Parafrankia irregularis: one gene and its partner. The protein of the gene in region 1 interacts with the protein of each later gene in a pairwise test. Links are inferred from orthologs where the notes say so. Each region holds a gene or a part of one and is shown on either strand. Other genes may lie near its edges.

Region 1 (14,487 bases):
GTCTTCGCCAACACCGACGATCCGGACAGCGTTCTGCACGGGGCGGCCAACGGGGCGAGTGCCTCGCAGGGCGCGGAGAAGCCGGCACGCACCAGGCGGCGCCGGGCCTCCCGGCCGGTGTCGAAGCCGGCCGAATCCCTCCAGCCGTCCGAGGCGGCCGGAAGCTGACCAGAGCGGCTGGGCGTGTTCCCGCGTGTCCGCGCGGAACACGCCCAGCCGCTTCTTTCTTTTCCGCGCAGGGCTTCCGTGCCCTGGTGCATCGTGGGCCTTCGGGGGCACGGTCACCGCGGCGAGCGGCCACGATCTCGGCTGGCCGGCGAATCGCGGCCGGCTGGCCTGCGGCCCGCCGCGGACTCAGGACAGCGGCGACAGGTCCCGACCGACGGCCGCGGGTGTGGCCCGGACGAAGCCGTGGCAGCCGCGCTGGCGCACCAGTTCGTCCAGGGTCGCGCGGGACCGTCGTAGCGCGCCGTCCAGCGCCTGACGCGCGCGGGGCTCGTCACCCATCTGCAGCGCGTAGGAGGCGACCACCAGGGTCTGCACCAGATCGTCCTGAGCGGAGAGCGGATCGAGCGGGCGCCCTTCATCGGCCGGAGTCCCCGAGGCCGAGGCAGCTGGGTCAGCCGGGATGGCCGGGATCGTTGGTGCGGTCGCGGCCGGCTCGGTGCTGGCGGTGACGGTGCTGGCGGTGACGGGCCTGGCCAGGCCGCGCCCATATACCGCGAGACAGCCGGCCGCCGTGGCTGTCAGCAGCGCCCACACCGCCTTGGCCCAGGCCGGGGGATCGATCAGGTCGGTGAAGACCAGCTCCGCGGTGACCAGCGTGACCACGATGGACAGCACGCCGATGGCCGCGGCAGGCGTGCCGGCCGCGGCAGCGCCGCTGGCCGCCTCGGCACGGCGGCCGGAAGCCGCTGTGAGCAGGAAGCCGCAGACGACCAGCAGCGCCGTGACGGTGGCCACGCTCGCCGCCCACGTCACGTGCTGCCAGGTCAAGGTCTTCTTCCTTCTGCTTGGCCGTGGGGTTCGCACGGCGGCTGTGGACCGCGCCGCGGCGGAAGCGCCCGCTGCGGGGGACCCCACATGTTCGCCGTGCCCACGGCGCGCGGCCATGGCCCGTCCGAGTCATGGCCGGGATGGCCTCTTCGGTGGCTGTCTATCGCCCATGCCCAGCTCTGCCTGTGTCTTCCCGTGTCCTCCTGTCGGCCACTGGTTGACTTTCGATGGTCGGGTGGGGGTCCTGTTCGGGGGTTCGGGGGTCCTGTCCAGGGGTCGGTCGGGTGAAATCGGGCCTCCGGGCGCGGGCCTTTCTCACCCCCGCGCGGATGACCTGTAAGGTGGACGGACACGGGACAGGCGCGTGCTCGCGATGTCGCCCTTGTCGGGCTCCCAGGCTTGTCGGGTTGCAAGACCCTGTCAGGTTCGGAGCCCCGTCGGGTTCGATGTCGCGCGGTCAGCATGGTCCCCGGCTCCGGGATGTTCTGGGCGCTTCGAGTGCTCCAGAGGCCTGGCAGGCTGGGTGGCATGGTGGTCTGACGCCAGCGCCGGGCACCGTGAGCAGACGTGGCGGACCGCCAGAGCGGTCCATGCGGGATCCAACAGCAGGGAGATCTGGTGTACGCGGTCGTTGCCAGCGGCGGCAAGCAGCACAGGGTCGCCGTCGGCGATGTCGTCGACGTCGAGCTCCTCTCCGGTGAGCCAGGCGCGGCCGTGAAGCTTCCGGCGGTGCTCCTGGTCGACGGTGAGTCGGTCACCCACGACGCTGACGCGCTTGCGTCCGTCGCGGTCACGGCCGAGGTCGTCGAAGTCGTCAAGGGTCCGAAGATTCGGATCCACAAGTTCAAGAACAAGACCGGTTACCACAAGCGCCAGGGCCATCGCCAGAAGTACACGCGCCTGAAGGTGACCGGGATCGAGACGGGGAAGGCCTGACGAGATGGCGCATAAGAAGGGCGCGAGCTCCTCGCGCAACGGCCGTGACTCGAACGCGCAGCGGCTGGGCGTCAAGCGTTTCGGTGGGCAGCTCGTCAAGGCCGGTGAGATCATCATCCGCCAGCGGGGCACCCACTTCCACCCCGGTGACCTGGTCGGTCGCGGCAAGGACGACACGCTGTTCGCCCTCGCTCCCGGCTATGTCGAGTTCGGCCGCAAGCGTGGCCGGCGGGTCATCAGCATCGTCGCGGTCCAGGGCGAGCAGAGCGAGCAGAAGGTCGCGGTCAGCGCCTGACCTGACGGCACGGCCGCAGTAGTTGTCTGAGATGTAGTTGTTCACAGGACGCCGCGCGTATCACCGCCGAACCGGAGGTGGTACGCGCGGCGTTCTCGTGTGGTCCCGCGGCCGGGCGGGGAGCAGGGAGATGGCTGACCATGGCGACGTTTGTCGACCGGGTTGTTCTGCACGCCGCAGCGGGTGACGGCGGCCATGGCTGCTGCTCGATCCACCGCGAGAAGTTCAAGCCGCTCGGCGGCCCCGACGGGGGCAACGGGGGCCGCGGCGGTGACGTGGTGCTGCGGGTGGATCACGGGGTGACCACCCTGCTCGACTTCCACTTCCATCCGCATCAGAAGGCGGGTGGGGGCCGTCCGGGCCAGGGCTCGAACCGGCACGGCGCGGACGGCGAAGATCTCGTGCTGGCGGTCCCCGACGGCACGGTGGTGATCTCGCCGGACGGCGAGGAGCTCATCGACCTGGTCGGCCCGGGCAGCAGCTACGTCCTCGCCCGCGGTGGGCGCGGTGGGCGCGGGAACGCGTCCCTGGCGTCGGCCCGGCGCAAGGCGCCCGGCTTCGCCGAGCTGGGTGAGCCCGGTGAGCAGCTCGACGCCGTCCTGGAGCTCAAGAGCGTCGCGGACGTCGCGCTGGTCGGCTTCCCGAGCGCGGGGAAGTCCTCGCTGGTCTCGGTCCTCAGCGCCGCCCGCCCCAAGATCGCCGAGTACCCGTTCACCACCCTGGTGCCGAACCTGGGTGTCGTCCAGGCCGGTGACCACCCGCCCTACACCGTGGCGGACGTCCCCGGGCTGATCCCGGGCGCGAGCCAGGGCCGCGGGCTGGGGCTGGAGTTCCTCCGCCACATCGAGCGCTGCTCGTTGATCGTTCATGTTCTCGACTGCGCCACGCTCGAACCGGGCCGTGATCCGCTGACCGACCTCGACATCATCGAGGCGGAGCTCGCCGCCTACACCACCGACCTGTCCGACCGTCCCCGGCTCGTCGTCCTGAACAAGGTGGACGTGCCGGACGCCGCCGACCTCGCCGAGCTCGTCACGCCGGACCTGCAGGCCCGTGGGCTGACCGTCTTCGCGGTGAGCACGGCGAGCCGGCACGGTGTGCGCGCCCTGTCGCTCGCCCTCGCGGAGCTCGTCGCGAGCCTGCGCGCCGCGGCGCCGAGCCGCAGCTCCGCCCGGGTGGTCCTGCATCCGCGGGCGGTGGACGAACCCGACTTCACGGTGCGTGCGGTCGGCGACGGCTTCGTCGTCGGGGGTCCGAAGCCGCTGCGCTGGGTGCGGCAGACCGACTTCACGAACGAGGAGGCGATCGGCTACCTCGCGGACCGGCTCGCCCGGCTCGGGGTGGAGAAGGAGCTGGCCCGCTGCGGCGCCGTCCCGGGGGTCGAGGTCACCATCGGCGATGTGACCTTCGACTGGGAGCCGACCCTGTCCGGGCGCGAGGCCCTGCTGCTCGAGGGCGCGGGCGGCGGAAGCGGTGGGAGCGCGGACGGCTACGGGCTCGTCGAGCCGGTCGCCGCGCCGACCGTCGCGACCGTCGGTGGTTCCGGCGGCATCCCGGGCGGTGGCCGGACCGGGCTGCGTGCCGGTGCGGTGCCCGACGTCCAGCTCGGTCCTCGCGGCACCGACCTGCGGCTTCGGACGTCGAAGCGGCTGACCAGGGCGGAGCGGGCGGCCCGCCGGGACGCGGCCGAGGGTTTCGACGAGACCGACAGCTTCGATACCGACGGCTTCGATGACGCCGACGGCTTCGACAGCCTCGACGGCTTCGATGACGACCCCGAGCGTGGCTAGGGGCCGGATGATGCCGCGCGCCTTCGTCACCGACGCGTCCCGGATCGTCGTCAAGGTCGGATCGTCGTCGCTGACCACCGCCGCCGGCGGTCTGGACGTCGCCCGGGTGGAATCCCTGGTGTCGGCGGTCGTCGGCCGGGCGGGTCCGGAGGGTGGGCTCGTCCTGGTGTCCTCGGGGGCGATCGCCGCCGGGCTCGCCCCGCTGGGGCTCTCCCGGCGGCCCCGGGACCTCGCCACCCTGCAGGCCGCGGCGAGCGTGGGCCAGAGCTCGCTCGTGCACTGCTACGCGGGAGCGTTCGGCCGGGCCGGCTACCGGGTCGGCCAGGTCCTGCTCACCGCGACCGATGTGATCCGGCGCACGCACTACCGCAACGCCCGCACCACCCTGGATCGGCTGCTGGCCCTGGGCGTGGTGCCGATCGTGAACGAGAACGACGCGGTCGCCACCCAGGAGATCCGGTTCGGCGACAACGACCGGCTGGCCGCGATCGTCGCCCACCTGGTGTCCGCGGACGTGCTGGTCCTGCTCTCCGACGTCGACGGCGTGTACGAGTCGAACCCGCGGCTGGGCCCGGCGGCCATGGTCCGCGAGGTCCGGTCGGACGCCGATCTCGACGGGCTGACCGCGCAGGGCACGGGCACGGCCGGCGTCGGGGTCGGCGGTATGGCAACCAAGATCGACGCGGCTCGGATGGCGGCGTCGGGTGGTGTCACCACCATCGTGACCTCGGCGGCGCTCGCGGCCGAGACACTGGCCGGCGAGGAGGTCGGGACGGTCTTCCACCCGACCGGCCCACGGCGGGCCTCGCGCCTGCAGTGGCTCGCGTACGCGACCGCCCCGGAAGGGCGGCTGTACCTGGATGACGGTGCCGTGGCCGCGGTCGTGGACCGGCAGGCCTCGCTGCTGCCCGCGGGGGTGACCCGGGTCGAGGGCGACTTCTCCGCGGGTGACCCGGTCGACCTGGTGGATCCGCTCGGGCGTCCGGTCGCGCGGGGCCTCGTCGAGTTCGACTCGACCGAACTGCCGGGCATGCTCGGCCGCTCGACGATGGAGCTGGCCGCCGAGCGTGGGCCGTCCTATGAGCGTGAGGTCGTCCACCGTGACGACCTCGTGCTGCTGCTCGCCCGCCGCTGACCGTCTGTCGCCGACCGTCTGTCGCTGATCACCTGCGGCCGGTCACCTGCCGTTGATCACGCGGATCGCCGCCGGCCGAGGTCCGGCCCACCCCCTGACCAACTGGTTACGCGGGTCCGGGGTCCTTGGGCGCCGGACGCCGGTAGCCTCGTCGTCGACGGCGTGCGGCCGCGTCGGCGACGCCGATGCCGCCGATGACGCCGGGCCCGGGTCGGCGTCGGCGTCGGATGTCGCGGACTTCCTGGAAGGAATGCGGTCATGAACACCTCGGCGGAGGACGTCCGAGCCAGTGCGGTGCGAGCCCGGCAGGCCGCCGGCGCGCTCGCGCCGCTCCCGCGGGCGGCCAAGGACGCCGCCCTGCTCGCCATGGCCGGTGCGCTCCTCGAACGCCAGACCGAGATCCTCGCCGCGAACGCCGTGGACGTCGCCGCCGCACGGGCGGCCGGGACGTCCGACGCGTTGGTGGACCGGCTCACGCTGACACCGTCGCGGATCGAGGCGATGGCCGACGGGCTGCGACAGGTGGCGTCGCTCGACGACCCCGTCGGTGAGGTCATCCGCGGCCGGGTGCTCGCCAACGGGCTGGAGCTGCGGCAGGTCAGGGTCCCCCTCGGCGTCGTCGGGATCATCTACGAGGCGCGGCCCAACGTCACGGTCGACGCGGCGGGGCTGTGCCTCAAGAGCGGCAACGCGGCTCTGCTGCGCGGCAGCGCCTCCGCGCTGCACTCCAACCGGGTCCTGGTGGACGTCCTGCGCGAGGCCGCGGTGGCCACCGGGCTGCCGGCCGACGCGGTCCAGCTGGTCCCGGGTGCCGACCACGAGTCCGTGAAGCATCTGATGCGGCTGCGCGGGCTGGTGGACGTGCTCATCCCGCGGGGCGGCGCCGGCCTGATCCGCACGGTCGTCGAGGAGTCGACGATCCCCGTGATCGAGACCGGGGTCGGCAACTGCCACGTCTACGTGGATGTCGACGCCGACCTTGACACGGCGCTGGCCGTCACGCTCAACGCGAAGACCCAGAAGGTCTCGGTGTGCAACTCGGCCGAGACGCTGCTCGTCCACGCGGGCATCGCCGCGGAGTTCCTGCCGCGGGTGCTGACGGCGCTGCGCGACGCGGGGGTGACCGTGCACGGCGACGAGACCGTGCGTGCGGTGGACCCGTCGGCGGTGCCGGCCACCGACGAGGACTGGGCGACCGAGTACCTCTCGCTGGACCTGGCGGTCGGGGTGGTCAGCTCCCTCGACGAGGCGGTCGACCACATCCGGCGGTGGAGCAGCGGTCACACCGAGGCGATCATCACCCGGTCACTGGCGGCGAGCCGCCGTTTCATCGCGGGCTGTGACAGCGCCGCGGTGATGGTGAACGCCTCGACCCGTTTCACCGACGGCGAGCGTTTCGGGATGGGCGCGGAGATCGGTATTTCCACCCAGAAACTGCACGCGCGCGGGCCGATGGGGCTTCCCGAGCTCACCTCGACGACCTGGGTCGGCATCGGGGACGGCCATCTCGTGTAGGCGGTCCGGCCCCGTTCCGCCTCGGTGACCGAAAGGTTTCCGCAGGTGACGGGGGGTGCGGAAGGCGATGGGATGGTGGCCCGACGGTGCGGTCCGGAGAATTCCGCAAGGCCGTCATCCGTCGTCAATCCGTCATGTGGTGCCAACCACTGGCACTATGGACAGTGGGTACTACCAGGCACCGGGACCGGAAGGTGGCCATGTCGTCGCAGGGATACGCGTTCGCTGATGTCGCGGATGTGCAGGAGCGGCTCCGGGAGACGGGTTATCTCGCCGACGAGGCGATCGCCACCACGGTCTTCCTCGCCGACCGGCTGGGTAAGCCGCTCCTGGTCGAAGGGCCGGCCGGTGTCGGCAAGACCGAGCTGGCCAAGGCGCTGACCACCGCCGTCGGTGCCGAGCTGATCAGGCTGCAGTGCTACGAGGGCCTCGACGAGGCTCGGGCGCTCTACGAGTGGAACTACAAGAAGCAGCTGCTGCGCATCCAGGCCGGCGCCAGTCTGGCGCCCGAGGCCGCGGCGGGGGTCGCCGGGGCTGCCGGGGCCGCGGGGGAGTCGGCCGGTCTCGCCACCTGGCGCGAGACCCACGACGACATCTTCAGCGAGGAGTTCCTGCTCTCCCGCCCGCTGCTCACCGCGATCCGGCGCAGCGAACCCACGGTCCTGCTCATCGACGAGACGGACAAGGCTGACGTCGAGGTCGAGGGCCTGCTGCTGGAGGTGCTGTCCGACTTCCAGGTGACGATCCCGGAGCTGGGCACCCTGAAGGCGACCCGGCGGCCGTTCGTCATCCTCACCTCGAACGCGACCCGTGAGCTGTCGGAGGCGCTCAAGCGCCGCTGCCTCTACCTGAACCTCGACTACCCGTCGGCTGCCCGGGAGAAGGAGATCGTCCTGTCCCGGGTGCCGGAGCTCGGTGAGCGGATGGCCGAGTCCCTGGTGCGGATCGTGCGTTCGCTGCGGGCGATGGAGCTGAAGAAGGCCCCGTCGATCGCGGAGACCATCGACTGGGGCCAGACGGTTCTCGCGCTGGGCTTCGACACCATGGACGACGCCGCCGTCACCTCGACTCTCGGCGTGGTCCTCAAGCACGCCAGCGACCAGGCTCGCGCCATCAGCCAGCTCAAGCTCGGCGCCAACTGAATCAGGCTCGGCGCCGACACGCAGCGGGCGGCCGGCCCCGGACCGGGAGGTCCCGATGAACCTGCTCGACCGCACCGTGGCGTTCACCGCCGCCCTGCGCCGCGCGAACGTCCCGGTGAGCAGCGCCGAGACGGTCGACGCCGCGCGGGCGGTCGGCGCTGTCGGGTGGGCCGACCGGGAGGCGGTGCGGGCCGCGTTCGCTGCCACCATGTGCAAGCGGCCGCTGTACCGCAACGCCTTCGACTCGCTGTTCGACCTGTACTTCCCGCCGCGGATCGGTGACGGTGTCGCGCTCGGCGACTCCGGCGACATGTCCGGCTCCGGGCAGTCGGCCGACGGCGCGAACGGTCCGGCGCCCGAGCTGACCCCGCAGGAGCTGGAGGCCCTTCGCCGCGCCATGCGCGACCAGCTGCGGGACGCACTGCTCGACGGAGACGACGACAGGCTGCGCGACCTGGCCCGCCGCTCGGTCACCGCCTTCGGCGCCGCGCAGAACGGCCCCGGCCAGCGCAGCTACTTCATCTACCGGGTGCTGCGCGCGATGTCGCCGGAGACGCTCATCGCCGACCTGCTCGCCGCGATGCTCGGCGAGGAGGAACGCGGCGGGCTCGGCGAGCGGATCGCCCGCCAGACCATCTCCGACCGGATCAAGGCCTTCGAGGACATGATCTCCTCCGAGGTGCGGCGGCGGATGGCGGAGGAGCGGGGGCTTGAGGCGGTCGAGCGTTCCGCCGTCAAGCCGCTCGCGGACCAGGTCGACTTCCTGCGCGCCTCGCAGCGTGACCTGGTGGAGCTGCGTCGTCAGGTGTATCCGCTGGCCCGGCGCCTCGCGACCAGGCTGACCGCCAAGCGCCGGCTCGGCCGCACCGGGCGGCTGGACTTCCGCCGCACGGTGCGGGCCTCGCTGGCCACCGGCGGCGTGCCGCTGGAGACCAAGCACCGGCCGCACAAGCCGCACAAGCCGGAACTGGTCGTGCTGTGCGACGTGTCCGGATCGGTGGCCTCCTTCGCGCACTTCACGCTCATGCTCACCCACGCGCTGCGGGAGCAGTTCTCCAAGGTCCGCGCCTTCGCGTTCATCGACACGACCGACGAGGTCACCCGGTTCCTGCGTGGTCTCGACCTGGGCGACATGATGGCCCGGATCGCCGCCGAGGCCGACCTGGTCTGGTTCGACGGCCACAGCGACTACGGCCACGCCATCGACGTGTTCGCCGAGAAGTACCCGGACGCGGTGGGCCCGCGGACATCCCTGCTCATCCTCGGGGACGCACGCAACAACTACCGCGCGACCTCGGCCGCGGTCTTCCGCCGGCTGTGCGGGCAGGCCCGCCACTCCTACTGGCTGAACCCGGAGCCGCGCAGCTACTGGGGGTCCGGTGACTCGGCCACCGGGGCCTACGCGGACTTCGTCGACGAGATGGTCGAGTGCCGCAACGTCGAGCAGCTCCAGCACTTCATCGAACGCCTGCTGCCGACCTGATCCGGGCCCGGCCTGGCCGGCTGTCGAGCTTCGGGCTTCCGCTGCCGCCGCTGCTTCTGAGCAGGAAGTGAGGATCTTGGCTGCTCAAGCAACCGAAATCCTCACTTCTTGCGGATTGTCAGAGCACTCTTGTGCCCTGTTCATCCCTATTGGTGGGTATTGCCGGCGCGGTGCGGCGGGCGGACACGGACCGCCAGGTTGGAGTCGAGGGCCGGACCCGCCGCTTCTCGGGACTTTGATGAGGAGCGCCAGGCGGCGAGATTCGTCCGACTGTGGGTGAACCGATCGCCGTCTGGCTGCGTCAAACCTCTTCGACGGCGACGCGGCCCGCGTCCGCCGCACCAGGCGGTCCGTGCGGGAGATCCGCGCGGTGACCTGGGAGGCCAGACGGAGGGGTGCCGCCATGGCAACCACGGTGAGCAGGACCGGACCAGTCGGCGCGACCGGACCAGCCGGTGTGACCGAGCCAACCGGCGCGACCGGGCCGACCGGTTCGGCTGGACCAGTCGGTTCAGCTGAACCCGCCGGTCCGGCCGAACTGATCACTCCGCCTGAACCGGTCAGTCCGCCTCGCCCGCCAGGTCCGGCCAGCCCGGGCGGTCCCGCTCCCTCGCGCCGCCGCGGGAAGGTTCTCGTCGGTTTCATGATCCTGGCCGTGGCACTCGTCGCCGGCGCCGGGCTGGGTAGCCTCGCCGACGCGCTGGATGACGGCTCGTCCGCCGACCTGGCCCTGTCGGTGCCCTCGACCGGAGCGGCGGCCGAACCCGCGGTCGCACCGGCGCCGACACTCGCTGCCGGAGGCGGCGCCGCGGGCTCCGCCTCCGGGTCCGCCTCAGACACCTCGGGGGAGAGCCTCGCCGACTCGGCGGTGTCGCCGGAGGCCGCGCGCGGTGGCGTCGTCGCGCCAAGCCCGGCCTCGACCAGCTCAGGCGGGTCGACGGGCGCCACCGGTGAGCCGGCACGGCCGGCCGGAGCCGAGCCGCGCATCGTCCGTGACGGCAGGACGGAACTGTCGGTGCCGGCCGGCCGGGTGGAGGAAGCCGTCCAGGCACTGTCGACGCGGGCGAACGACCTCGACGGCTACGTCGAGTTCAGCGAGACCAACGGAACGCCGTCGACGACCGACGACAGTCACCAGAGCGCGACCGTGACGCTGCGGGTGCCCACCGCGTCGTTCGACAAGCTGCGCTCCGGTGTGGGCGGGCTCGGCACCGTGACGTCGTCCACGACCTCCGCGCGGGATGTCACGGGAGAGTACGTCGACCTCCAGGCGCGCAAGCGGGCTCTCGAGGCGTCCCGCGACGCCTACCTGGCCCTGCTCGCCAAGGCGACGACGGTGGGGGAGACCCTGTCGGTGCAGCAGGCGATCGACCGGGTGCAGGTCGAGATCGAGCAGATCGAGGGCCAGCGGATGGTCCTCGCCGACGCGAGCGATCTCGCCACCCTGACCGTCCGGATCGCTGAGGACGGCGCCGGCGAGATCAGTCCCGCGCCCGAGGACGACCCGTCCGGTCTGGGGGACGCCGTCCAGCGGTCATGGGACCGCTTCGTCAACGGCATCGAGGCGATCATCGCGCTGATCGGCCCGCTGGCGCTGGTCGCCCTGCTCGCAGGCTTCGCCTACCTGGGCGTCCGGCTGGTCCGGATCGTGCGTCGGCGAGGCCGCGGCGGCACAACGGCCCCGGTGCCAGCCGCAGGCCCGGCCCCGGTGCCTGTGCCGGATCCCGCTCCAGTGCCAGCCCCGGCCCCGGCCCCGGCCGCAGGCCCGGCCCCTGGCGCAGCCGCCGCGCCGGTTCCGCCCGCCGCGCCGGTTTCTCCGGACGAGCCGGTTTCTCCGGACGAGCCGGGGACCAGCACGTCCTGACCTCACCGCCACGGTCGCGGGCCGGTACGGCGGTGAGGTCAGTCCGGGAAGGCTGGCCGGGGCACCTACCCGGCCAGCGCGGCGTCCACGATGGTCTGGGCCTCCGCGAGCACGGCAGTGAGGTGCTCGGTGCCGGCGAAGCTCTCGGCGTAGATCTTATAGACGTCCTCGGTGCCGGACGGACGGGCGGCGAACCAGGCGTCCGCCGTCGCCACCTTCACGCCGCCGATCGCGGCGCCGTTGCCCGGCGCGGACGACATCGCCGCGGTCACGGCGCCGCCCGCGAGCGTCGTGGCGCCGAGAGCCTCCGGGGTGAGCGCGGAGAGGATCTTCTTCTGGGCCGGGCTGGCCGGCGCGTCGACCCGGCGGTACGCGGGCGAGCCGAAGCGCTCCGTCAGGTCGGCGTAGAGCCGGCCCGGGTCCCGCCCGGAGACCGCGGTCATCTCGGCGGCGAGCAGGCAGGCGATGATTCCGTCCTTGTCCGTCGTCCACACCCCGCCGGAACGGCGCAGGAAGGACGCTCCGGCGCTCTCCTCGCCGCCGAAACCGAGCGAGCTGTCGAGGAGCCCGTCGACGAACCACTTGAAGCCCACCGGAACCTCGTACAGCCGGCGCCCGAGGCCGGCGGCGACCCGGTCGATCATCCCGGAGCTGACCAGCGTCTTGCCGACGGCGGCGCCGGCGGGCCAGCCGGGGCGGTGCGCGAACAGGTAGGCGATCGCCGCGGCGAGGTAGTGGTTCGGGTTGAGCAGGCCGGCGCCGGGGGTGACGATGCCGTGCCGGTCGGCGTCGGCGTCGTTCGCCAGCGCCACGTCGAACGACCCGGCCAGCCGCAGCAGCGACGCCATCGCGTAGGGCGACGACGGGTCCATCCGGATCTTGCCGTCCCAGTCCAGCGTCATGAAGCCGAACGTCGGGTCGACCGAGGTGTTGACCACCTCGATGTCCAGCTTGTGCCGGTCGGCGATCTCCTGCCAGTACCGGACGCTCGCGCCTCCCAGCGGGTCGACCCCGATGCGGACCCCCGCCGCGCGGATCGCGTCGAGATCGACCACATCCGGCAGGTCCGCCACATAGGCGCCGACGAAGTCATGCACGGTCGCGGCGGCCAGTGCCTGCTGGTGGGGCACCCGCGCCACCCCGGCCAGGCCCGATTCGAGCAGCTCGTTCGCCCGGTTCTGGATCGCGCTCGTGGCGGCGGTGTCAGCCGGGCCGCCATGTGGCGGGTTGTACTTGAACCCGCCGTCGGCCGGCGGGTTGTGCGACGGGGTGACGACGATGCCGTCAGCCAACCCGGCCGGCCGGTCCGATCCCGCGGCGCCTCGCCCGTTGTGGGCGAGGATCGCGTGCGAGATCACCGGTGTCGGGGTGGCCTCGCCCGCGGGGGCGACCCGGACGTCCACCCCGCTGGCGACGAGCACCTCCAGCGCGCTCGCGAGCGCCGGCGCGGACAGGGCGTGTGTGTCCACCCCGATGAACAGCGGGCCATGTGTCCCGGCGGCCGCGCGGTACTCGCAGATCGCCTGGGTGGTGGCCAGGATGTGGTCTTCGTTGAACGAGGCGCGAAGGGCGCTGCCGCGGTGGCCGGACGTCCCGAAGGAGACCCGCTGGGCCGGGTCGGCCGGGTCAGGGTGGACGTCGTGGTAGGCGGCGAGCAGCGCGCCCGGGTCGATGAGCTCGTCGGGAGCGGCGGGCTGCCCCGCGCGCGGGCTGTTCGGCATGGGCGGGCTCCATGGGATGTGATCGGCTCCCCGGTCAGCCTAGATGCAGCCCCGTCGGTGCCGCACCCGGCCGGCTTCGTCCCGCCCGGATGCGGCCCGCGCCCCGGGCGAGGATCAGTCCGTGCGGGGAAGCATCGCCTCGAGGGTGCCGTAGTGCTCGGCGAGGCCCGGGTACAGCGCGCCGAGCCCGCCCGCCAGGGCCGCCCGTACCTGGACGCTCGGTGTGTCCGCCAGGACCTCGGGTGCGCCGGCGGCGACGGCGTCGAGCGCGAGCGCGGCGACGGCCGCGGGATCCACCTTGGGCGCGTCGATCCGCCGCGTCATGTCGGTGTCCATGAAGCCGACGTGCAGCGCGGTGACGGTGACCCCGGCGCCGGCCAGCTCGACCCGCTGGGAGTTGGTCAGGGACCAGGCCGCCGCCTTCGCCGCGCAGTACGCCCCACTCGTCGGCATCGCCAGCCAGGACAGCACCGACAGAACGTTGAGAACGGCTCCGTGCCTGGCGTGCGGGCCGTGAGTGTCGCCCCCGCCGGCGTGGTCCGGCCGTTCGCGTGACAGCTGCGGCGCGAAGGCGCGCACCAGGCGCAGCGGCCCGAAGTAGTGGGTCTCCATCTCCAGCCGGATGTCATCGAGGTCTCCGGTCAGCACCGACGCGCCGGTCGAGCTGCCGGCGTTGTTGATCAGGAGGTCGACGTCGCCGGTGGCCTCGGCGGCGGCGGCGATCTGGGCGGGGTCGGTGACGTCGAGCCTGATCGGGACGACACCGGGTGTTGTGATCGAGTCGGGATTGCGTGCCGCGGCGTAGACCTTCGCCGCGCCCCTCGCGAGCAGCTCCTCGACGAACCTGCGGCCGAGACCTCTGTTGGCACCGGTGACCAGCGCGACCGACCCTTCGATGGGCGCCATGGCGTTCTCCGTCCGTGCGTGGGGTGTGTGGGCTCTGCGTGGGCTGCTTCGAGGCCGCGCCGGGGGGCATCCGAGCGGGCGGTCCACGGCCGAATCATAAGTTGGAAAATCCAACTTACTAGGTCGAGTGACGAAGGACATCCTGCGGGCGGAGGTGAGAAGGAGGCACGTGGACTTTGCCTGGGGTTAATGTCCCCACGTGCGACTGGGTGTGATGGGCGGGACGTTCGATCCAGTGCACAACGGGCATCTGGTCGCGGCGAGTGAGGTCGCGGCGCTGTTCGACCTGGACGAGGTCGTCTTCGTCCCGAGCGGCCGCCCCTGGCAGAAGGCCGACCGGGAGGTCTCGGCCGCCGAGGACAGGTACCTGATGACCTTCCTCGCGACGGCGGAGAACCCCCAGTTCACCGTCAGTCGTATCGACATCGAGCGCAGCGGCCCGACCTACACCATCGACACCCTGCGCCACCTGCGCCGCACCCACCCCGACGCCGAGCTGTTCTTCATCACCGGCGCGGACGCGCTCGCGCAGATCTTCACCTGGCGTGACCACACCGAGCTCTTCGGGCTCGCCCACTTCGTCGGTGTGACCCGGCCGGGCTACGACCTGCGTCGCCACGCCAGCCTGCCCGACGAGTCGGTCAGCCTCCTGGAGGTTCCGGCGCTGGCGATCTCCTCGTCCGACATCCGCCAGCGGGTCGCTC
Region 2 (14,492 bases), on another replicon or contig:
GGCGATCTCCTCGGCCGACAGACCGGCCACCACAAGGGCGTCTGGCCCGGCCGGCGTGACGGAGCCGCCGCCGGCCGCCAGGACCGCCGCCTCCAGGACCGCAGCCGCCGGGCCGCCCGCGGTCGTCCGCACCGTGACCCGGCCGTCCGACACCGCGGCCAGCAGCTCCGCGACGCCGGCGTCCGCGAACACCTTGCCGCGGCCGACGACGACCACCCGGTCGGCGATGTCCTCCAGCTCGTTCATCAGATGGCTGGAGACCAGGACCGCACGCCCGGCGTCGGCGAGTGCCCGGGTGAAGCGGCGCATCCAGATGATTCCTTCGGGGTCCATGCCGTTGAACGGCTCGTCGAGCATGAGCGCGGGCGGGTCGCCGATCAGCGCGGCGGCGATGCCGAGCCGCTGCCGCATGCCGAGGGAGAATCCGCCGACCCGGCGACGGGCGACTGATGTCAGCCCCGCCTCCTGGAGAACCTCGTCGACGCGGCGCGCGCCGAGCCCCTGGGAGTGCGCGAGCCACAGCAGGTGGTTGCGAGCGGTGCGGCTGGGGCCGACGGCGGAGGCGTCGAGGAGCGCGCCGACGTGCCGCAGCGGGTTGCGCAGCTCGCGGTAGGGGCGCCCGCCGATGAGGGCCTCGCCGGAGTCGGCGGTGTCGAGGCCGAGGATGACCCGCATCGTGGTCGACTTACCTGCGCCGTTGGGCCCGACGAAGCCGGTGACCTGCCCCGCCGGGACGGTGAAGGTCATCCCGTCGAGCGCGGTGACCGCACCGAACCGTTTCCGTAGGCCGTTCACGTTGATCATAGAGGGAGTTCTAGCCACCCCGCGGTGTCAGGCCGGTGCCGCCGGACGACACCGGGCTGACACCGCCCGCCTGGGATGGTGGTGCGATGCGCGTCCTGGTGGTGGAGGACTTCGAGATCCTGGCCCGTGCGATCCAGAGCGGGCTGCGGCGCGAGGGGATGGCGGTCGACGTCGCGCCCGACGGCGACGACGCGCTGGCGCGCCTCGCGTCCACCCGGTACGACGTGGTGGTGCTCGACCGCGACCTTCCCGGTACGCACGGCGATGACGTGTGTCGGCGGATCGTCGTCACGTGCCCGGCCAGCCGGGTCCTCATGCTGACCGCGTCGAGCACGGTCCGGGACCGGGTCGACGGGCTCGGTCTGGGTGCCGACGACTACCTGACGAAGCCGTTCGACTTCGCGGAGCTGGTGGCCCGGGTCCGCGCGCTGGCCCGCCGGCCGACCGCACTGGTTCCGCCGGTGCTGGAACACGGGGATCTGACCCTCGACCCGGGCCGGCGGGTCGCGTCGCGAGCAGGGCGGCGCCTCGACCTCAGCCCCAAGGAGCTCGCGCTGCTGGAGTGCCTGCTCGCCGCGGCGGGACGTCCGGTGCCTGCCGAGGAGCTGCTGGAACGGGTGTGGGACGAGGCGGCGGACCCGTTCACGACGGCGGTGAAGACGACGGTCCGCCGGCTGCGGGCGAAACTCGGTGATCCGCCGGTGGTCCACACGGTGCGCGAGGGCGGCTACCGGATCGGCGAGCCCTGATGACCCGGCGCCGGCGGCTGTGGGCACCGTTGATACGGACACAGCGGTTGCGGACACAGCTGATGCTGCTCTACGCCGTCCCTTTCTTCGTGTCCGGGGCGACGTTGCTGACCGCGGCGCTGGTCGGGACGAGGGTGTCGGTGCCCGCGCCCGCGGCGGGTGAGCCGGTCGGGGTCGGGCCCGCGGCGCGGCCGGACACGACGACACAGTTCCCGTTCCTCGTCTGGCTGGTGATCATGATCGTGCTGGCCGTGGCCTCCATCGGGGTGGGCTGGCTGGTGTCGGCACGGTTCCTGCGGCCCCTGCGCGCGATCACCACGGCCGCAAGGGACATCTCGGCGAGCAACCTGCATCGCCGGCTGGGGCCCACCGGCCGCACCGACGAGTTCGCGGAGCTCGCCGCGACCCTCGACGACCTCTTCGCACGCCTGGAGGCCTCGTTCGCGTCACAGCGGCGCTTCGTCGCGCACGCGTCGCACGAGCTGCGCACGCCGCTGGCAGCGCAACGTACCGTGCTCCAGGTCGCCCTCGCCGACCCCGGCACGACCGTCGACTCGCTGCGCGCCACCTGCGAGGAGGTGCTGGGACTGGGCACCGTCCAGGAGCAGCTGATCGGCTCGCTGCTCACCCTGGCCAGCGGTCAGCAGGGCGTGGAGCGGCCGGAGTCGTTCGACCTGGCCGACCTCGCCCGGCAGGTGCTCTCCCGCCGGCCGGCGATCCGGCCCGCCGAGCTGACTGTCACCGCGTCCCTGGGCTCGGCACTGGTCTCGGGCGACCCGAGGCTCGTGGAGAGCCTGCTGGCGAACCTCGTCGACAACGCGATCCGCTACAACCGGCCGGGCGGCCTGGTCGAGGTGAGGACGTCCACCACCGCGGGCGGGGCCAGCCTGATCGTCCGCAACTCGGGGCCGGTCGTGCCGCCGACGGAGGTGGGCCGGCTCTTCGAGCCGTTCCAGCAGCTGGACGGCCGGCGGATCCGGCACGGCGACGGGCACGGCCTGGGCCTCGCGATCGTGCGGGCCGTCGCCGACGCGCACGGAGCGACCCTGGTCGCGACGGCCCGGCCGACCGGCGGGCTGGACATCGAGACCACGTTCCCCGACCGCGGGGCCGGCGGCGAGGACGTCGCGCGGAACGACTAGCTGCTGTTGACCCGCCGGTTGCTGTTGACCCGCCGGGTCCGCCCGCTGCCGCCCGGTATCTCGCCCGGCCGGCATCGTCGCGCGGGGATCAACGAGGTTCGTCGCCGCGCAGCGTGACGCGCTGGATCACGCGGTGCGCGTCGCCGAAGTCGCCGGCGACGGCGTGCTGGGTCGCCCGGTTGTCCCAGAAGCCGATGGTCCCCTCCTGCCAGTGGTAGCGCACCGTGAACTCCGGACGCACCGAGTGCTGGTAGAGGAACGCGAGCAGGGCATCGCTCTCCGCGCGGTCGAGCTCGGCGATGTGCGAGGTGAAGCCCGGGTTCACGAACAGCGACTTCTTCCCGGTCTCCGGATGCGTGCGCACGACGGGGTGCGTGGCCGGCTCGAGCCTGACGAAGGTCTCGCCTTCCCAGCGCCCTTCGCCGACGAGGTCGAGGATGCCCTTGAACTGGGCCTCGCCATTGTGCACGGCGGTCAGCGTGCCCAGGAACTCCTGCAGCGCGGGGCTGAGGGCGGCGAAGGCGGCTTCCTGGTTGGAGAACAGCGTGTCGCCGCCGGCCGGGGGCACCACGACCGCCCGCAGGATCGAGCCGAGCGGCGGGCGCTTCACAAAGGTGACGTCGGTGTGCCAGTCCAGTCCGCGCGAGACGGTGCCGACCCTGCCGTAGGCCGCGGCCAGCTCCCTGGCCTTGCTGTAGTCGATCTCGAACACCTCGGGCTGCCCGTCCAGACCGGGGATGACCGGGTGGCCCTCGGTCGGCTCACCGAAGCGCCGCGCGAACGCGAGGTGCTCCGCCGGCGTCAGGTGCTGGCCCGGGAAGAACACGACCTTGTAGTGCAGCCAGGCCGCCCGCACCGCGGCGACCTCCCGCTCGTCGAGCGCGCGGACGTCGAGGCCCCGGATCTCGGCGCCGATGTTGCCCGAGAGCGGGACGATCTCGAACAGCGGCTCGGCCACCGCGGTCGCGGCCGCGGCCTGCTCCTGGCCCGCGGTGTCCGTGCCTGCGCCGGTGCCTGTGTCAGCTGTGAGAGTCATGGCTTGATCTCCTTGGTCGGCCGGCCGGGGACCGGGTCGGAAAATATTCCGCTATCTCGATCGGATTAGTCAAGATTGCGCCACCACCGTCGACGGGCCGCGAGCCGTCCACACCGGCACCGATGGGCCATACCCGTGCGCACCGGGCCGACACCGTCGACGACGAGGTCCGGGAGGTCACGGACCCCTGGCCGTCACAGGACTGCAGCAACCTGCGGGTTGACAGGCGGGACACCGACGGGTCAGCAATATTTAGTATATGCATCGAATAAGTAGACAAGGCTGGCGGCCATGCCAGCCTGATCACCGGTGATCATGAACAACCCACGCGAGGAGTACAGCCGTGTACATCTCCGCTCGCGCCGAGTACGCCATCAGGGCGATGCTGGCCCTCGCTGTCGCGCACCCGGACCGGGTCGCCGCCCCCGCACTGGCCGCGAGCGAGGAGATCTCGCTCGCCTACCTGCAGGCGATCCTGCTGGATCTACGTCGAGCCGGGCTGCTGTTCAACCGACGGGGAGTGGACGGCGGATACAGCCTGGCCCGCCCGACCGACAGCATCACCGTGGGTGACATCCTGCGGGCCACCGGCGGAGCCCTGACGAGCGTTCGCGGCGAGCCGGCCGAGCGAGCCACCTACGACGGGGCCGCCCGCGGGCTCAGCCGGGTCTGGCTGGCCGTGGATGCCGCCATCCACGACGTTCTCGATCGAGCCACCCTCGCCGACGTGCTGGCCGACAAGGTCTCCATCTAGGCGAAGTCGCCGCACGCCAGACACCTGGCGCCAAGGCCACCCGAACGGGGTCGGATCGCCGCCATGGTGGTCTAATCACTACCGAACACGATCTCGCCCCATCAAATGGCGGGGTTGCATCACCCACAGCACCCGACTCGCCACCACTGGAAACCTAGCTTCACATCCTTACCGACCAACTCTTGAAAGTCGGTCGATTAAGTGGGATATGTAGTCCTGGTCAGCGCACGCGAGCCGATCTGTCACGCAGGTACACCGCGAGGTGCACCTGCGCGGCACCGTCATCTCGCCTGTCGCTCCACCAGCGCGGGCCGCGGCAACGCGGCCCTACGGACAGCTCCCCGTGTCCATCCACACCATCATGATCCAGTTTCTGCCGAGCCTCGGGCTCGGAGATTCGCACGCGCGCAGACAGGTGCCACAGCAGGCGCCAGAGGAGGCCAGGTTTCCCATGAAGAACCGGTTCAGAGCGGTGGCGGCTCTGGCCCTAGTCGCCAGCCTGGCGATCTCCGCCTGCGGAGGAGGCGATGACGACGAAGCAGGCAGCGGCGGCGGTTCGGGCTCGTCCACGACGCTGCACATCGTCGGCTTCGCGGTGCCGGAGGCGGCGAACAAGGCCATCGCCACCGAGTGGAACAAGACCGAGGCCGGCAAGGGCGTGAAGTTCGAGACGTCCTACGGTGCCTCCGGCGACCAGAGCCGCGCGGTGGTGTCAGGCCTGAAGGCCGACTACGTCCACTTCTCCGTCGCCAGTGACGTCACCCGGCTGGTGGACGCCGGGCTCGTCGCCGACACCTGGGACGACGGCCCCACCAAGGGCATCGTGTCGTCGTCGGTCGTCGTGCTCGCCGTGCGCAAGGGCAACCCGAAGAACATCAAGGGCTGGGATGACCTGATCAAGCCGGGCATCGGCATCGTCACCCCCAACCCGGCCTCCTCCGGCTCCGCCCGGTGGAACGCGCTGGCCGCCTGGGGGCACATCGCCGCGAACGGCGGAACCGACGCCCAGGCCGAGGAGTACCTGACCAAGCTCTTCGCGAACGTGGTTTCGCTGCCCAGCAGCGGCCGTGACGCCACCACCGCCTTCCTGGGCGGCACCGGCGACGTGCTGCTCGCCTACGAGAACGAGGCCATCCTGGCCCGCCAGAGCGGCGAGGAACTCGACTGGGTCGTCCCTGACACCACCATCCTCATCGAGAACCCCGGCGCCGTCCTCACCAAGGCCGACCCGAAGGCCAAGGAGTGGTACGACTTCGTGCTGAGCCCGGAGGGCCAGCGCCAGTTCGCGCTCAAGGGCTTCCGCCCGGTCATCGACGGAGTCAAGGTCGACGAGGTCGAAGGCGCGCTCGATCCGAAGAACCCGTTCCCGACGCCGAAGAAACTGCTCACCGTCAAGGACGACTTCGAGAGCTGGTCGGCCCTGTCGAAGAAGTTCTTCGCCGAGGACACCGGCATCGTGGTCAAGGTGATCGCCGCCTCGGGCAAGGCCAAGTAGCACTGTGACATCGACAACCGTCACCGGGCGCCGATCCGCGGGAGACCGCGGGTCGGCGCCCGGCGGGCTGCCGCTGACCCGGGTGTCCGGTGTGGGCCTCGGTGTGGCGATGCTGTGGTTCAGCCTGCTCGTTCTCATCCCGCTGGCGGCGGTCGCGGTGACGGCGTCGGAAGGTGGCTGGAGCCAGTTCTGGCGCACGGTCACCCAGGAACAGACCGCCGCCGCGATCGAGCTCACCGTCGGGACCGCCTTCCTCGTCACCCTGGTCAACATCGTGATGGGCACGGCGATCGCCTGGGTGCTGGTGCGGGACAGGTTCACCGGCAAGCGTGTCCTGGAAATCCTCATCGACATCCCGTTCGCCCTGCCGACAATCGTCGCCGGGCTGGTGCTGCTTTCCCTCTACGGCCCGAAGAGCCCACTGGGTGTGAACGTGGCCAACACCCGCACCGCGGTTTTCCTCGCCTTCCTGTTCGTCACTCTGCCGTTCGTCGTCCGCACCGTGCAGCCGGTGCTGGCCGAGCTCGACCGGGAGGCCGAAGAGGCGGCGGCCTCGCTGGGCGCGCGGCGGTTCACCATCTTCCGACGGATCATTCTGCCGGGCCTGACCCCGGCCATCGCGGCCGGAGCCGCGCTGTCGTTCGCCCGCGGCGTCAGCGAATACGGCTCACTGGTGCTGTTGTCCGGCAACCTGCCGATGCATACCGAGGTGGCGTCGGTGCGCATTCTCAGCAGCATCGAGAACGACAATCCCGAGAACGCGGCGGCGGTCGCGGTCGTCCTGCTGGCGATCTCGTTCGTCGTGATCGTCGCGGTGGACGTCCTGCAGCGGAGGATGGTGCGCCGTGGCTGACACACCCACGATCGAAGCGACCGCCGACCACCCGGCCGAGCACACGCCGCGGCCCGGCCGGGCCCGGCGGCGCGGCCGGCCGCCCGTGGGCCGGTACGCACTGCGGCTGGTCGTGATCGCCTATCTGTTCCTGCTCGTGGCGTGGCCGCTCTACCTCGTCGGGAAGAACACCTTCAACGACGGCTTCGACGACCTGCGCGCCATCCTGGACGACCCCGACACCGTCCACGCGCTGCGGCTCACCCTCACGATCGCGGTCGTCTCGGTGATCATCAACACGGTGTTCGGGGTGGGCATCTCGTTCCTCCTGGTCCGCTACCGGTTCCCAGGCAAGCGGCTGCTCAACGCCCTGCTGGACGTCCCGCTGTCGGTGTCGCCGATCGTGGTCGGGCTCGCGCTGATCCTGGTCTACGGCGGCCGGGACGGCTGGTTCGGGCCGACCCTCGAAGATGCCGGTCTCCAGGTCATCTTCGCCACCCCGGGCATGATCCTGGCCACCACCTTCATCGCCCTGCCGCTGATGATCCGGGAGGTGGTCCCCGTCCTCGAGGAGATCGGGGACGACCAGGAGCAGGCCGCCCGCAGCCTCGGCGCGAACGCCGTCCAGACGTTCCGCCGCATCACCCTGCCCGCCATCAAATGGGGCGTGGTCTACGGCGTCGTGCTGAGCCTGGCCCGTGCCCTCGGCGAGTTCGGCGCGGTCAAGGTCGTCTCCGGCAATGTCTCCGGCGACACCCGCACCGCCACCCTCGTCGTCGAGGAGAAATACCTGAACTTCGACCGGGGCGGCGCCTACGCCACCGCCTTCCTGCTGGCACTCGTCGCGGTGGCCTGCATCGTCGTCGTGTCCCTCATTCGTCCGAAGGATCCGAAGGAAAAGCGGTGAGCATCGAGATCACCAATGTCAACAAGCGCTTCGGCGACTTCGTGGCGCTCGACGACGTTTCCGTGAGCATTCCGACCGGCCAGCTCACGGCACTGCTCGGCCCGTCCGGCGGCGGCAAGTCCACGCTGCTGCGCATCATCGGCGGCTTGGAGCAGGCCGACACCGGACGGGTCGTGATCGAGGGCGTCGACGCGACGAACCTGCCGCCGCAGAAACGCAACGTCGGTTTCGTCTTCCAGCACTACGCCGCGTTCAAGCACCTGTCGGTGCGGCGCAACGTGGCCTTCGGCCTGGAGATCCGCAAACGGCCGAAGGCCGAGATCCGCTCGCGGGTGGACGAGCTGCTCGCCCTCGTCCACCTGGAGCAGTTCGCCGAGCGGCTGCCCTCGCAGCTTTCCGGTGGGCAGCGGCAGCGGATGGCCCTGGCCCGCGCGCTGGCCATCGAGCCGACGGTGCTGCTGCTCGACGAGCCGTTCGGCGCGCTCGACGCCAAGGTCCGCCGGGAGCTGCGCGACTGGCTGCGCCGCCTGCACGACGAGGTGCACGTCAGCACCGTGTTCGTCACCCACGACCAGGAGGAGGCCCTCGAGGTCGCCGACGAGATCGTGGTCATCAACGAGGGGCGGATCGAGCAGATCGGGTCCCCGGACGACCTGTACGACCGGCCGGCGAACGACTTCGTCATGAGCTTCCTCGGCCCGGTCACCCAGCTCGGGGACAGGCTCGTCCGGCCACACGACCTGCAGTTGCACACCGGGGATCCGGCCGCGGGCGACATCGGCGGGCAGATCGCCCGCATCAACCGGATCGGCTTCGAGATCCGCGTCGACGTCGCCACCACCGGCCAGCCGAGCCAGGACGTCGTCGTGACACTGACCCGCAACGAGTTCCGCGCGCTGGGGCTCGACGTCGGCGCCGCGGTCAACCTCCGGCTCGCCCCGGAAAGCCACACCACCCCGGCGCCCCCCAGGCAGCCCACCCCGGCCGACACAGCGAAAAGCCTCACGCCCTCGCACTGAGCCGCACGCCGCAGCGGGGCACGGCGGGTGCGGCGCAGCGGGCGCGGCGCGGCGGGTCTGCCTCGGGCCCGCCCGCCAAGCCCCCCCCCCGGCGCAGCCCACCTCGCCGGCTGCGCATTTGCGAGTCCGCAAGCCCCGAGGGTTTTGGTCGCCCCGAGCCTGTAGCGGAATCCCGAGACGCGGCGGATCCGGGCCACCGGCCTGGGCTTGGCGGAGCCGCGCCGATGGAAGGCGAACCCCACCCGCACGGCCACCCTCATCGAGGATCCCGCACCGCTGCACAGCAATAGCATTTCACCTCAAGAGCGACAAAAAGGGCGAAGATGCACCTGGCGACCCGCAAGAAGTAAGGGTTTCGGTCGTTCCGACGACCAAAATCCTTCACTCTTGCGACTCGTCAACCCGGGCCACCGGGCTCTCGGGTATCCGGCCGCGTTCTCGGAGCGGGAACCTCCCCGCCCACCCACTTGTCGATCTTGACTGGCGCCACCACGCGACAGGCCGTCCGGCGGTCAGGATCCCCAACTCTCTTGCGCCGCAGCAGCGGCGACCCGAGGCCCGGGATTCGGCCGCGGACTCCCTGTCGACCGAACCACTCAACCCCGCGCGGTTGCGGGCCAGGGCGAGCTTGGCATGGTTCGAGGCAGCTTGACGGCGACCCGCTTCAACCGGGCCCGAAAGACGCCCGCGAGAGCACGCCAACGCTTCAACCGCAGGCGTCGGCGCACAGGCGGGGCTGACAGCGATCCACACGCGCGGCACGCGACAGCAATTCACCAAAATGTCGACCGAAAAAGTGGGAAATTGCTGTCGAGCGGGCACGGATCATGGGAGAGTCCGAGCATGCGCTCGTGTCTCCTCGTGGGTCGGCCGTACGTCGACTTCGGACGGGTGACGAGCGCGGCCTGTCACGGCCTCTGACGCACCTCGCCGTTCCCCATCAGCTCCGGCCTTCGATGCCGGCTGCCCGAAGACGCATTCGTTCCTGCCTTCACGGAGACGACCGTGCCTTTGTCGCGCGCCCGTACCCGCCCGCTCGCGCGGGCCCTCCTCCTCACCGCCACGCTGGCCGCCGCCACGCTCGCCAGCACCACCACGACCGGAGCCGTCGCCGCACCGGCACCCACCGGCTCCACCAGCAGCACCGGGCCAGGCGCGGATGTCGTGCTCGACTGGTACGACATCACCGCGCAGACGGTCGCCGCGGCGGCCCTGCCAGCCCAGGTCACCAACAGCCGGATCTGGGCCGTGAGCTGGCTGGCCGCCGACCGGGCCATCGCCAGCCGCCCCGGTGGCCCCGGTGGCTCCGGCGGGCACGGCGGCCCCGGCCGGAATGACGCGGACTTCGCGGCGGCGGCTTTCGCGACCGCCATCCACGACGGGCTCGCCGCACAGGTTCCCGCCCGTACCGCCGAGCTGGACGCGGCGCTGACCGCCACGCTGGCGGAGGTCCCCGACGGGAAGGACGAAACCGCCGGGATCTCCGCGGGGCGCCGCGCCGCCCGGGCCCTGCTCGCCGAGCGGGCCGGTGACGGGCTGGACGTCGCCTCGGTGAACGCCCCCTACACCCCGCCGGCGGAGGCGCCGGGCATCTGGCGGCCGACGCCGCCGGCCTACGCTCCCGCCGTCGGATCCGGGCAGGGCAAGGGGCGGACGTTCCTGCTCGGCCCGGCGAACCGGTTCCGTCCCGGGCCGCCGGACCCGCTCGGTTCGCCGGCCTACCAGCGTGACCTCGCCGAGGTCCGGGCCGTCGGGTCCGTCGACAGCACGGTGCGCACCGCCGAGCAGACCGACGTCGCGAAGTTCTGGGCCCAGTCGTCCCTCGCCGGCTACACCGCGATCCTGCGCGGGCTCGTCGAGCAGGAGGGCACGCGGCCGCTGGCCTGGCAGACGCATCTGGTCGCCACCTTCCACCAGGTGACCATCGACGCCCAGATCGCCGGTTACGAGGCGAAGTACGTCTACACCCGCTGGCGCCCCGTCACCGCCATCCGCTTCGCCGACACCGACGGCGACCCGACGACCGTCGCGGACCCGAACTGGACGCCGCTCATCGCGACCCCGGCACACCCCGAGTACCCGAGTGGCCACGCCACCTATGCCGGTGCCGCGCAGCGGGTGCTGGAGGCGTTCACCGGCTCGGGCCCGGCGCGGCCGATCGCCGTCACCAGCGCCACCGCACCCGGCGTCACCCGGACCTACAGCTCGTGGCGGCAGGCGACCCAGGACAACATCGACGCCCGGGTCTGGGAAGGCGTCCATTTCCGCCACACCGACGAGATCGGCGCCCAGCTCGGCCGGACCGTCGCCGCCTACGACCTGCGCCGGATCGACCTCCGCTAGTCGGCGCGGGCGCGAAATCGCCCGTTGGAGCGGCCGACGGGCCCGAGCATCCCAGGAAGGGACGCGAAAATGAACGAGGGAAATCCGGAGAGCTCCGGACGCGAGCCGGGATCGACCAGCCGTCGAGGTTTTCTCGCCGGGTCGTTGGCGGCGGCGACCGCGGCGGCGACAGCCGGCCTGTCGACGATCCCGGGGCTCGTCTCGCCGGCGTCGGCGGCCACCCGGCCGAACATCCTGGTCATCGTCACGGATGACCAGCCCAAGGCGACGCAGTGGGCGACGCAGAAGACCTACGACTGGATTGCCGAGCAGGGTGTCCGGTTCACCAACGCCCACTGCACGACCCCGCTGTGCGCGCCCTCACGCTCGTCGATCTTCTCTGGTCGTTACGCCCACAACCACGGGGTGCGGGTCAACGCGAACCCCGGAAACCTGGGCCAGAACACCACCGTCCAGCGCTACCTGACCCAGGCCGGCTACCGCACCGGGCTGTTCGGCAAGTACCTCAACGGCTGGGACATCAACGCCAGCCCGCCGCATTTCGAGGAATGGGCGCTGCTGAAGCCGAGCTACGTCGACGGCACCTACAACGTCAACGGCACGGTCCAGACGATCAATGGCTATACCACCAACGTCCTCAGGAACCGGACGCTGAGCTTCCTCGACAAGGCCGCGACCGACACGCGGCCGTGGTTCGCCTACGTTGCTCCGTACGCCCCGCACGGGCCCAACACACCGGCCGCCCAGTACGCCGACACGGTCGTGCCGGAGTGGAACGGCCGGCCGGCGGTGCACGAGACCGACAAGAGCGACAAGCCGCCCTACGTGCAGAACTCGACCAGCACCCTCGCCGACGGCCAGGCGGTGCGGGAGCGGCAGCTGCGCACGCTGCTGTCCGTGGACGACGCGGTGCAGGCCTTCCGGGACAAGCTGGTGGCCCTCGGGCAGCTGGAGAACACGCTGGTCTTCTACGTCCCCGACAACGGGTACCTGTGGGGCGACCACGGCCGGGTCGCCAAGTCGGTTCCCTACACGCCGGCCCACGAGCTGCCGTTCTACGTGTCCTGGCCGGGCGGCGGCCTGGGTTCCGGAACGGTCGACAACCGCATCGTCGGGCACATCGACATCGCCCCGACGATCCTCGACGCCGCGGGAATCACGCCGAACACCCCGCAGAACGGCTTCTCGCTGCTCTCCTCCTCCAGCCGCGACCACATCCTGACCGAGTTCTGGAAGAAGGGCACCGCTGCCGGTGGTGTACCCACCTGGGCCTCCTATGTCAGCACCACCAGGCAGTACGTCGAGTACTACGACCTGCACGCCAATGCCAGCGGCCAGCAGGCCGGGACGGGGCAGGTGCTGTTCCGTGAGTACTACGACCTGGTGAACGACCCGGGCCAGCTGGTGAATCTCCTTTACAACGCGACGCCGGCGCAGGAGCAGGCTCTCGGCATCCCCGCCCTCGCCGCCCAGCTCACCGCCGACCGCGCGGCCTGACGGCCCGCGCAGGGCTCACTGATGGCGGTGGCCCGGCCCGACCCCACGGGACGGGCCACCGCGACCGGTCCGACGACGAGAAAACGAAGAGAAACCCATGTCTGCTTCCTGCTGCACCCCCGGCCGCGATCCCGGCACCGCCGGAGGCGTGGCGGCGCCCATCCGAGCAGCCGGCGCCCGCACGACGCGGATGATCAGGCTTCCCGGTGGGCGTTTCCTCATGGGTACCGAGGACGAGGAGGGCTACCCCGCGGACGGCGAAGGGCCGGTCCGGGAGATCGACCTGAGCCCCTTCGCGATCGAGGCGACGACGGTGACCAACACCCAGTTCGCCACGTTCGTCAAGGCGACCGGGTACGCCACCGACGCGGAGCGTCACGATTTCTCCTTCGTCTTCGAGGGCTTCCTTTCCGAAGAGGTCGCCACGAGCTCACCGGTCGTCCACGAGGTGCCCTGGTGGCATGCGGTGGCCGGGGCGTTCTGGAAACACCCCGAAGGGCCCGGCTCGTCCATCGCGTCCCGCCAGAACCATCCCGTCGTGCATGTCTCGTGGAACGACGCGCAGGCCTACTGCGCCTGGGCGGGCACCCGCCTGCCCTCCGAGGCCGAGTGGGAGTACGCCGCACGCGGCGGCCTGGAGCAGCGCCGTTACCCGTGGGGTGATGAGCTGATGCCGAAGGGCCGGCACCAGTGCAACATCTGGCAGGGCGTCTTCCCAACGGTGAACACGGGGGCGGGCGGCTATCTGGGCACCGCCCCGGCCAAGGCATACCGCCCCAACGGCCATGGGCTCTACAACGTCGTCGGCAATGTCTGGGAATGGTGCGGGGACTGGTTCAGCGCCGACTTTCACACCACCGGCCCGCGTTCGGATCCGACCGGGCCGCCCAGTGGCCTCGCCAAGGTCATGCGCGGCGGCTCGCACATGTGTCACTCGTCCTACTGCAACCGGTATCGCGTCGCCGCGCGCAGCTCGAACACCCCCGACAGCTCAGCCGGCAACATCGGATTCCGGGTGGCATTCTAGGCCACCCGACCGCGCGCATCCGCCATATGGCGGCCCACCGGGGATCCCGCGCCGGCGCGCCGCGCCGCGCCGCACCGCGCAAGCAATTCACGCCAACCACGGCAAACGAGGCACAGAGTCACCTGGCGATCCGCAAGAAGCGAAGATTTTGGTTGTTGTCGCAGCCGAAATCCTCGCTTCTTGCTCAGCAGCAATGGCTGCGCGCCCCGGGCGGCTATCCGACGGGACGCGGGACCCGCTGCGAAGCTGGGAACAGGACGGGACCCACCCAGCGACGGAGGTAGTCGCGCAGCTCCTGACCCATCCGGGGCGGGTCGGGCGGGACCAGGATCAGTGACTGCATGATCCGAAGCATGTGCTCGACGAGCTGATCGAGCATCTCGTCGTCGTAGCCGAGTTCCGCCCAGTTCACGCGCCGGTTGACCAGGATCGTGCGCACGCGGGCGATCTGGGCGGGTGCCATCATCCGCCGACTGAACGTGGTGGGATAGCCGCCGGCGAGCAGCAGCATGAGCAGCGGCTCGTCCGGAAAGCGCTCGATGATGAACGCCATCGCCTCGACGACGAAATCGGCGATGTCGTCGACGTCCGTGGGAAAAGTCGCCTCGAACTGTGCCACGAAGCGTTCCGCCGCGGCGTCTGACACGGCGGCGAAGAGTTCCTCGGTGCTCGTGAAGTAGCGGTAGACGGTCTTGCGGATGACACCGAGGTCGGTGGCGACGTTGGACAGGGTGGTTCCCGCCGCCCCGCGTAGCGCCACGCTCTGGATCGCGGCGTCGATGATGCGTTCGCGCGCCTGGGCGTCGTCGGCCGGCGGTACTCCGGCCCACCCTCTGCGACCCATGCCTGCCACTCCCTGCTGCCTGACCACGGCGCTGTGCCCTGAC

What was found.
Region 2: the proteins of AWX74_RS01995 (region 1) and AWX74_RS23355 interact in binary tests that used the Escherichia coli proteins (3 or more experiments, as listed by UniProt). The link is inferred for Parafrankia irregularis from one-to-one orthologs.

Annotation. Positions count from the first base shown.
Region 1 is NZ_FAOZ01000001.1:477,992-492,478, reverse strand. The notes cover bases 4,545-7,538. They hold AWX74_RS01995 (glutamate-5-semialdehyde dehydrogenase), read left to right. Parts: upstream 4,545-5,410; coding sequence 5,411-6,667; downstream 6,668-7,538. Other genes in these bases: AWX74_RS01990 (AAA family ATPase), read left to right, coding at 6,868-7,538; proB (glutamate 5-kinase), read left to right, coding at 4,545-5,152. Outside these bases: AWX74_RS02025 (Rne/Rng family ribonuclease), read left to right, coding at 1-168; AWX74_RS02020 (MFS transporter), read right to left, coding at 355-996; rplU (50S ribosomal protein L21), read left to right, coding at 1,615-1,932; rpmA (50S ribosomal protein L27), read left to right, coding at 1,937-2,227; GTPase ObgE, read left to right, coding at 2,368-4,017; more of proB, read left to right, coding at 4,028-4,544; more of AWX74_RS01990, read left to right, coding at 7,539-7,809; AWX74_RS01985 (vWA domain-containing protein), read left to right, coding at 7,865-9,292; AWX74_RS01980 (DUF4349 domain-containing protein), read left to right, coding at 9,936-11,156; pgm (phosphoglucomutase (alpha-D-glucose-1,6-bisphosphate-dependent)), read right to left, coding at 11,222-12,877; AWX74_RS01970 (SDR family oxidoreductase), read right to left, coding at 12,992-13,783; nadD (nicotinate-nucleotide adenylyltransferase), read left to right, coding at 13,983-14,487. UniProt on the Escherichia coli protein: Catalyzes the NADPH-dependent reduction of L-glutamate 5-phosphate into L-glutamate 5-semialdehyde and phosphate. The product spontaneously undergoes cyclization to form 1-pyrroline-5-carboxylate.
Region 2 is NZ_FAOZ01000017.1:107,882-122,373, forward strand. Bases 6,728-9,726 are described here. They hold AWX74_RS23355 (sulfate/molybdate ABC transporter ATP-binding protein), read left to right. Parts: upstream 6,728-7,715; coding sequence 7,716-8,738; downstream 8,739-9,726. Other genes in these bases: cysT (sulfate ABC transporter permease subunit CysT), read left to right, coding at 6,728-6,833; AWX74_RS23350 (sulfate ABC transporter permease), read left to right, coding at 6,826-7,719. Outside these bases: AWX74_RS23315 (ATP-binding cassette domain-containing protein), read right to left, coding at 1-804; AWX74_RS23320 (response regulator transcription factor), read left to right, coding at 891-1,553; AWX74_RS23325 (sensor histidine kinase), read left to right, coding at 1,601-2,695; AWX74_RS23330 (TauD/TfdA dioxygenase family protein), read right to left, coding at 2,784-3,731; AWX74_RS23335 (RrF2 family transcriptional regulator), read left to right, coding at 4,075-4,485; AWX74_RS23340 (sulfate ABC transporter substrate-binding protein), read left to right, coding at 4,937-5,980; more of cysT, read left to right, coding at 5,985-6,727; AWX74_RS23360 (vanadium-dependent haloperoxidase), read left to right, coding at 9,744-11,081; AWX74_RS23365 (sulfatase family protein), read left to right, coding at 11,151-12,578; AWX74_RS23370 (formylglycine-generating enzyme family protein), read left to right, coding at 12,676-13,605; AWX74_RS23375 (TetR/AcrR family transcriptional regulator), read right to left, coding at 13,820-14,449. UniProt on the Escherichia coli protein: Part of the ABC transporter complex CysAWTP involved in sulfate/thiosulfate import. Responsible for energy coupling to the transport system.